2 linked regions of the Skermanella sp. TT6 genome follow. The protein of the gene in region 1 interacts with the protein of each later gene in a pairwise test. Links are inferred from orthologs where the notes say so. Each region holds a gene or a part of one and is shown on either strand. Other genes may lie near its edges.

The links.
Region 2: the proteins of IGS68_RS23230 (region 1) and grxD interact in binary tests that used the Escherichia coli proteins (3 or more experiments, as listed by UniProt). The link is inferred for Skermanella sp. TT6 from one-to-one orthologs.

What each region holds. Positions count from the first base shown.
Region 1 is NZ_CP067420.1:4,981,752-4,987,112, reverse strand. What follows is about bases 1,322-4,208. They hold IGS68_RS23230 (BolA family protein), read left to right. Parts: upstream 1,322-2,560; coding sequence 2,561-2,857; downstream 2,858-4,208. Other genes in these bases: IGS68_RS23220 (DUF2889 domain-containing protein), read right to left, coding at 3,545-4,132; IGS68_RS23225 (ribbon-helix-helix domain-containing protein), read left to right, coding at 3,094-3,534; IGS68_RS23235 (DMT family transporter), read right to left, coding at 1,456-2,448; IGS68_RS23240 (J domain-containing protein), read right to left, coding at 1,322-1,399. Outside these bases: cobaltochelatase subunit CobS, read right to left, coding at 1-705; more of IGS68_RS23240, read right to left, coding at 803-1,321; IGS68_RS23215 (AEC family transporter), read right to left, coding at 4,235-5,110. UniProt on the Escherichia coli protein: Transcriptional regulator that plays an important role in general stress response. Has many effects on cell morphology, cell growth and cell division. Acts by regulating the transcription of many genes, including dacA (PBP-5), dacC (PBP-6), ampC and mreB.
Region 2 is NZ_CP067420.1:2,527,734-2,530,886, forward strand. The notes cover bases 258-3,153. They hold grxD (Grx4 family monothiol glutaredoxin), read right to left. Parts: upstream 1,927-3,153; coding sequence 1,588-1,926; downstream 258-1,587. Other genes in these bases: IGS68_RS11870 (methyl-accepting chemotaxis protein), read right to left, coding at 258-1,400; IGS68_RS11880 (BolA family protein), read right to left, coding at 1,994-2,233; purL (phosphoribosylformylglycinamidine synthase subunit PurL), read right to left, coding at 2,262-3,153. Also shown: more of IGS68_RS11870, read right to left, coding at 33-257. UniProt on the Escherichia coli protein: Monothiol glutaredoxin involved in the biogenesis of iron-sulfur clusters.

The sequences.
Region 1 (5,361 bases):
GGCCGCGACGATCTTCACCTCGTCGTCGTGCGGCAGGTAGTTGAGCGTGGCGACGATGTTCCAGCGGTCCATCTGGCCCTGGTTGATCTGCTGGGTGCCGTGGTACAGGCCGGTGGTGTCGCCCAGGCCCACGGTGTTGGCGGTCGCGAACAGGCGGAACGCCGGGTGCGGCCGGATCACGCGGTTCTGGTCGAGCAGGGTCAGCTTGCCCTCGACCTCCAGCACGCGCTGGATCACGAACATGACGTCGGGGCGGCCGGCGTCGTACTCGTCGAACACGATCGCGCAGGGATGCTGGAGCGCCCAGGGCAGGATGCCCTCGCGGTACTCGGTCACCTGCATGCCGTCGCGCAGCACGATGGCGTCCTTGCCGATCAGGTCGATGCGGCTGATGTGGCTGTCCAGGTTGATCCGGATGCAGGGCCAGTTCAGGCGGGCGGCGACCTGCTCGATATGGGTCGACTTGCCGGTGCCGTGATAGCCCTGGACCATCACCCGCCTGTTGTAGGCGAAGCCGGCCAGGATCGCGAGCGTGGTGTCGTGGTCGAACCGGTAGGTGTCGTCCACGTCCGGCACATGCTCGGAGTTGGCGCTGAAGGCGGGAACCTGGAGGTCGCTGTCGATCCCGAAAGTCTGCCGGACGGAGACCTTGATGTCCGGGAGCGAGCCGGTCAGCGCTGATTGTTGTGTCGTTTCGGAGGCCATAGTGTCTGTCGCTTCATTCATCGGTTGGGTGGACGGCTCGGGCGCCGGTTCTATCGTGCGGAGGATCCCCCTTGCCGAGGATCCGGAGGAAGCCGTCTCAGGCCCCGTAGCTGGTTTTCAGTACCGAGTAGGCCCTGTTTATCCGTTTTAACGTCTCCTCCGCGGTCTTGTCGCCACCATTGATGTCGGGATGGTGGATCTTGGCGAGTTCCCGGTATCTGGCCTTGATCCGCGCGAAGTCCACCGGCGGCTCCAGGTCGAGGTCGGCCAGCGCCTCCTCCTCCGGGGTGCGCATCCGGTTGGCGGCGCCGTCGGCATGGCCGTTGCGGCCGTTCCCCCGGGCGCCGGCCCCGTCGCCGGCGTCGCGGAAGCCGTACTGGCGCATCGCCTCCTCGTGCATCGTCCGCTCGCGGGTGCGCCAGAAGCCCATCGGCCAGGTCGGCCGCTGCCATGTCACGTCGCTGCGGACGTGCCGCTCGATCTCGCGCTCCGACATGCCGGCGTAATAGTCCCACGCCTTGTTGTACTCGCGCACGTGCTCCAGGCAGAACCAGAAATATTCGTTCAGGCGCTCGCGGCCCTTAGGCGCCCTGTACTCGCCCGCGGCCGAGCATGTGGGCATGTCGCAGCAGCGGGTCGCCGGCGGCGCCTCCTCGGAAAAACGGGTCGAGTATTGGACACGGTTCTTGTGCATCGGAAAAGTATGGTCAGAGGTTGAAGCGCTGGCAAGCATCCCCGCTCGCAGCGCGGCTATCGGTTGCCGGACGGCCTGCGGTCGGCGAGGGCCAGCCAGGCCAGTCCCCCGAGGATCAGCACCAGTCCCGTCAGGTTGGTCAGCGTCACCGGTTCCCCCAGCATCGCGGCCGAGGCGATGACGCCCGCGACCGGTACGCCGAGCGTGCCCAGCGAGGTGGTGATGGCGGGCAGGGCACGGTTGACCGTGACCACCGCCCAGAAGCAGAACGCCGTGGCGATCGGCGCATTGTAGAACAGGACCGCGGCCAATTGCGCGGTCCAATCGATGGGTTTGCCGGCATCCAGGAGGACCGCGAACGGCAGCAGGGTCACCGCCGCGACCGTGAACTGCCAGGGCGCGAGTTGAAGGGGCGACGCATGCCAGGTGTGGCCGCGCACCTGTATGATCTGGGCTGCCCAGGCCAGCGCCGCAACCATCAGCAGGCCGTTGCCGATCAGGACGTCGCGGTCGGTCCAGTCGAACGCCGCCGGGTTGAACATCACCGCCACGCCCGCCATGCCGAGCAGGAACCCGACCAGGCGCCGGCCGCCCAGCCGCTCGCCCAGGAACAGCGCGGCGCCCGGCACGACCCACAGGGCAGTGGTGTAGGCCAGGATCGACGACCGGCCGGCCGGCACGAACTGGAGCGCCACCGTCACCAGCGCCAGGAACGCCCCCATCTGGAGCAGCCCGACCGACAGCACGATCGGCAGGTCATGGCGGTCCGGCAGGCGGATGCCGCCGCGCACCGCCAGCACGCCGAACATGCAGAGCGCGCCCAGCACCATCCGGATCACGGCGAAGGTCATGGGCGGGATGTCGGCCAGGCCGAGCTTCATCACCGGCCAGTTGATCCCCCAGAGAACGATGACGGTCGCGAGCAGCAGGTAGGCGCTTCGGGCCGAGACGGTGGCGCTCGCCCCGGTCCCGGCCGTGCCGGCCCCTGCGGTATCGGACGGGGAACCCGGGGAGGAAAGGGCGGGCCGGGTGGAACCGGGATCTGACAATCAGGGGCTTCCTTGACAGCGGGAAGGGGACGATAGCACTTTTCGAGGGGCGGCGATGCTGCATCCGCCGCACCACGCACCTCAACAGCCCCATCGGCAAGGCGGTTTCAAGATGACCAGCACGGCGACCCAGTCCGGGGACTACGCGACCCGCATGCGTACCAAGCTGACCGAGGCTTTCCGCCCGAGTCGGCTGGAAATCGTCGATGACTCCCACCGCCATGCCGGCCATGCCGGCGCGGATCCCCTGGGCGAAACCCATTTCAACGTCCTGATCGTGTCGGACGCCTTCGACGGGAAGTCCCGCGTCGCCCGCCAGCGCCTGGTCTACGAGGCCGTCGCGGACGAGCTGCGGGAGCGGGTCCACGCCCTGAGCCTCAGGACACTGACCCCCGCGGAGGATGCCTGATCCGCCAAGGTGAAGTCCCCTGGATGCAGGCAGCGGAAGACTGCATACAAGAGCAACCAGAGCGATAGCAGTAATGAAGAAATATCTTCCAAAGGGTATATGACATTGGTTGAAATTACCTCGAAAGTGCGTAAAGTCACACCTGCGCAACCATTCGGCTGATATGGGTTTTTCGAGGATCCCTGTCGATCGGACGGCGGCGCATTCCGTAGGATCGATTGAGAGGGATTCACCGAATGCATTCTGATCAGGCGCTAGCCGCCCCGGCGCCAGAGGTCGCCTCCGAACCGGCGGGCGCTCGCGACAACCAGCCCGCCGAATTCGCAACGGACGGCGAGGGACCCGGCGCACCGCGCCTGGAGGCGGCCATGAAGCCGAGCACGCTGGTCAGCCGGAACGTCACCGTCGCGGGGCACCGGACCAGCTGCCGGCTCGAACCCTTCATGTGGGACGCCCTGTACGACATATGCCGGCGCGAGCGGATCACCATCCACACGCTGTGCACCCAGATCAACGAGCGGAAGGAGCCGGCCACGTCCCTGACCGCCGCGATCCGGGTCTTCGCGCTGGCCTATTTCCGGGCGGCCGCCACCGAGGAGGGACATGCCCGGGCCTCCCACGGGCAAGGCGAACCGTTCCACCAGACGCCGTTCGAGACGCCGGACGCCGCCGAGTGATCGCCGGGGTTCAGTCGTTGCCGGTATAGTATTCCGGCCATTGTTTCCGGGTGACCTCGCCGTCGCTCCGGAAGGCGTGGCAGGTGTCGAGCAGCAGCGGCGGGCGTTTGCGCGCGGCGGGAGCGGACGGCGAGTCGCCGTCCACCGACCCGCCCCGCGCCCGTTCGCGCGCCAGCACGGGGAAGATCGTCTGGAACGCCGTCGTGGCGACCGGCCCCAGCAGTTCCACCAGATGGGTGCAGCCCTCGACGCCGCCCAGCAACTCCTTGACCTTCTGGGTCCACCCGGACCGGATCCGCAATCCGACCAGCCGCTGGAAGTTCGGCGTGATCGCCGGGCATACCCCGTATGGGCTCTTGTCGGTCACCGCCTCGACCGCCTTCACCTCGAACCGGTCGTCCACCGTCAGCCGGATCCACATGTCGTGGATGGGATCGCCCGGCTCGATCGGGCCGCGGAAATCGTTCTCGAACGGGTATGTCTTGACGTCGGTGATATGGCCCTCGATGTCCCACAGCCCGTCGGCCCGGCGGAAGCCCCGGCAGGTCACCCGGCGGGTATGGATATGCTCGCGCGGGGCGGGTGCTGAAAGCGGCATCTGGACCTGTGCTCTATGTTACGTATACGTAAACCAGTCATCGAATATCGGTCCTGCGCCCCGGGGGGTCAAGCGCGGCGCCGGAATGCCTGCGATGTCCCGTCACGCCGCGGCCAGCAGGATCAAGGGCAGGGCCGCCAGCGCCAGCAGGGTGGAGATCAGGATCATGCCGGCGACCTCGTCCGCCGGGCCGTTGTAGCGGACGGCGAACAGATAGCTGAAGACGGCGACCGGCATCGCGCACTGGATGACCAGCACCCCCGCCGGCAGCGGGTCCAGGCCCAGGGCCTTCGACACGGCAAGGCCGGCCGCCAGCCCCAGCCCGACGCGGAGGCAGGACAGCGCCGCCGGCCGGCCCAGCCGGTACAGCTTCAGCTTTCCCAGCGACCCGCCCAGCAGCAGGAGCATCAGCGGAACGGTCAGCCCGCCGAGCAGGCCCGTGACGTCCAGCACCCACCGGGGCAGCGGCGTGCCGGTGCCGATCAGCGCCAGCGCGACCGCCAGCGAATAGAGCGGCGGCGAGACGAGCACGGTGCGCCACGACATCTGGCCGGAGGCGAGCCCGACGCCCACCGTGAAATGGCTGATCTGGACCAGGGTGGAGAAGGCGATGGCGTAGGGCATCGCCGGCTCGCCCAGGGCGAAGAAGACGATCGGCAGGCCGAGGTTGCCGGTGTTGGGATGGATGATCGAGGGCAGGTAGGGCCGCACCGGCAGCCGCGCCAGCTTCAGCGCCGCGGCCCCGGCGGCGGCGCAGAGCGCCAGCGCGAGGCTGCCGGCGAGCAGCGTCTCCAGCAGCACGTCGAGCCGCACCTCGGTCTTCGACAGGGAGGTCAGCAGCAGGCTGGGCACGCCCAGATAGGCCACCAGGGCCGAGATCGACTTCTCGTCGAACGGCTGGCCCAGGCGCTGCCATAGCCAGCCCAGCCCGGCGCACGCGAAGATCGGCCAGACCACATGGATGAACTGAAGGATCATGGAGGCTCTATACTGCGCGGATGCGGCAGGGGAAACGGCAGACGTGCGTTGACTTTCGCACCGCACCCGTTAGCTTAGGTACACATGCTGAAGACCTCTCGCGGGAGAGATCGCCGGGCGTTCGTCCCGGTGGCGCCGAAGGAGCAACCGCCCCCGGAAACTCTCAGGCAAAAGGACCGCAGAGGGAAGCACTCTGGAAAGCAGGATGCCGGTCGGTGGATCCGACTCGGGCAAGCCTCACCGAAGGAGTA
Region 2 (3,153 bases), 2.5 Mb from region 1 along the record:
GGCATGACTGACCTGCGACGCGCCCGGACAGGTCAGGCGCTGCGCAATTTCTGCAGGAAACTGTCCACGGTCACGCGCAGATCCCTGGCCTTGTCGTTGACCGAGCGGGCCGAGGACATCACCTGGTCGGCTGTCCGCCCCGAATTCTCGGTGGCCGAAGCGACCCGCTCTATGTCGCAGTATACCCGCCGCGTCCCGTCGGAGGCGGTATCCACATTGTGGGCGATCGTCCGGGCGGCGCTGCTCTGGCGCTCGACGGCCGATGCGATGTCGGTGACGATGCCGCCGATCTGCTCGATGGTCTGGGCGACGCTGCTCATGGTCGCGACCGCCTTGCCGGTGACCTCCTGGATCTGGTGGATCTTCTGGGTCACCTCCTCGGTCGCGCGTCCGGCCTGTCCGGCAAGGTTCTTCACCTCGCTCGCCACGACGGCGAAACCTTTGCCCGCCATGCCGGCCCGTGCGGACTCGATCGTCGCGTTCAACGCCAGCAGGTTGGTCTGTGCCGCGATCTCGCCGATCATGCCGACCACTTGGCCGATCTCCCGCACGGTGTCGTTCAGTCCGGCCACCACGTCGTTCGTGGCGGCGACTTGGTCCATTCCGGTGCGGGCGATGGTCGTTGCCTTTCCGGTCTGGCGCTCGATATCGGCGATGCTGTCCGATAGGGCGTTCGCGGCCGAGGCCAAGCTTTCTACGCTGGCGGACGAGGTCTTCGAGGTCGAGGCGATGGCCGACGAACGCTCACGGGCATCGTCGCAGGAATTCAGCATCAACTGGGCGTTTGACTGCAACGCGGTGGCCGCCCCGGACAGGGTCTCCACCACTTGGCCGATGCTTTCGTCCAAGCGGCCCGCGAGATCGCCGAGCACGCGCCGTCGCTCCGCCTCGGACTGCTGCTTGAGGGCAGCCTGCTCGGCCTCCAAACGGAGTTTTTCGACCGTGTTCTGCTTGAGCACGAGGACGGCTCGCGCCATGACGCCGATCTCGTCATGCTGGGCGGCATAGGGGATCGTGACGGTGGACTGGCCCCCGGCCAACTGGTCGATGGCTCCGGTCAGCCGCATCAGCGGGTTGACGACCCGGCTCCGCGTGAACCACAGGAAGAACAGGCCCACCGATATCAGCGTGCAGATGGTCGCCACGCTTCCCCAGGTCACCAGGAAGGACATCAGGGAGACGGTGGACGTCAGGCTCTCGGCACCCGGAAGCCGCGCTTCGGCCATCAGTGAAGTCCAATCCTGCGTGAAGCGGCGAAGGCCCAGGAGGACGAGAACCGACATGGAGGCGCCGACGACCCCGATGCCGAGCAAGGCATAGGCGACAGCCGATCCCACGAACCGCAGCGTCAGACCCCGAACGAAACCGCCGGTAAGCGCCGTAGCCGAACCGCGTGCCATGACCAAGTCCTTTTCCCTTTTATTTTACTCGGTCAGGACTTTCGCGTGCTAAGCATTACCGCCGGCTTAACGAAGATGTATGTCAAAAGGCGGCTGCGGGTTTTTTCCGGGAACTTGGATGCGGGCATGAAAAAGGGCTCCGCCTGCGGAGCCCTTTCCCTGAAGTCTCTGCGAGGACGGAGCGCGGTCAGGCCTTGACCTGAACGTCCACGCCCTTGGAGCTCAGCATCTCCATAAGCTCGCCGGTCTGGTACATCTCGCGGACGATGTCGCAGCCGCCGACGAACTCGCCCTTCACGTAGAGCTGCGGGATGGTCGGCCAGCTGCTGAAGGTCTTGATGCCTTCCCGAAGGCTCGGGTCGACCAGCACGTCGATCCCCTTGAACTTGACGCCCAGGTGGGTCAGCACCTGGACCACGGCGGACGAAAAACCGCACTGCGGGAAAACAGGGGTGCCCTTCATGTAGAGGACGACGTCGTTGCTCTCGATGTCGCTCTTGATCCGCTCTGCTACGGAGTTATCCATCTCTCGATATCCTCGTGAATTCGACCGTTCGGGGCGACCGGCGGTGGGAACCGGCGTTGGAGGTCAATCAGGCGTCCTTGGGAACGCTGGTCTGCAGGGCCAGGGCGTGGAGTTCCCCGCCCATGCGGCCCTGCAGGGCGTCGTAAACCATCTTGTGCTGCTGAACGCGCGTCTTGCCTTTGAAAGCGGCGGATTCGACATACGCGGCGTAATGATCGCCATCGCCACGCAAATCCTCGATGCGAACCTCGGCATCGGGGATGCCTTCCCTGATCAAGCTCTCGATGAGAGCCGCGTCCATCGCCATTTTCAGCCTTCCCGCTCAGCTTGTGGGTTTAATCCGCACCGCCTGCCATGATCGACGGCAGCCAGGCTTCATGTGCCGTTCTAAGGCCATCAACCGATATGGCGTCACCCGCACCGAGTGTCAACGTGGCGCCGCCGGTCGCGCCGAGGCGCCGCACCGGCACCCCGGCCGCCTCCGCACGCGAGATCACGACTTCCGCGTCGGTCGTGGTGACGACATAGCGTCCCTGGTCCTCGCCGAACAGGAATCCGGCGGCGTCCATGTCGTCCGGCAGGTCGATCGAGGCGCCGATCCGACCCGCCATCGCCATCTCCGCCAAGGCGACCAGCAGGCCGCCGTCCGAGACGTCGTGGCAGGCCGTAAGGGCGCGGTCGAGGATCAGGTCGCGGACGAGATCGCCGTTGCGGCGTTCGGCCGCAAGGTCGACCGGCGGCGGCGAGCCTTCCTCGCGGCCATGGATCTCCCTCAGGTAGAGCGACTGACCGACATGGCCCCGCGTCTCGCCGACCAGCAGGATCGCCTGGCCCGGCGCCTTGAACGCGAGGGAGACGGCCAGCGCCGCGTCCGGCAGGATGCCGACGCCGCCGATCGCCGGAGTGGGCAGGATCGCCTCGCCGTTGGTCTCGTTGTAGAGGCTGACATTGCCCGACACGACCGGGAATTCCAGCACGGTGCAGGCGTCCGCCATGCCCTGGATGCACCCGGCGAACTGGCCCATGATCCGCGGCTTCTGCGGATTGCCGAAGTTCATGTTGTCTGTGATCGCGAGCGGCTTGGCGCCGACCGCGGTCAGGTTGCGCCACGCCTCGGCAACCGCCTGGGCGCCGCCGCGGACGGGGTCGGCGAAGCAGTAGCGGGGCGTGCAGTCGGTCGTGATGGCCAGCGCCTTGTTCGTCCCGTGGACGCGCACGACGGCGGCA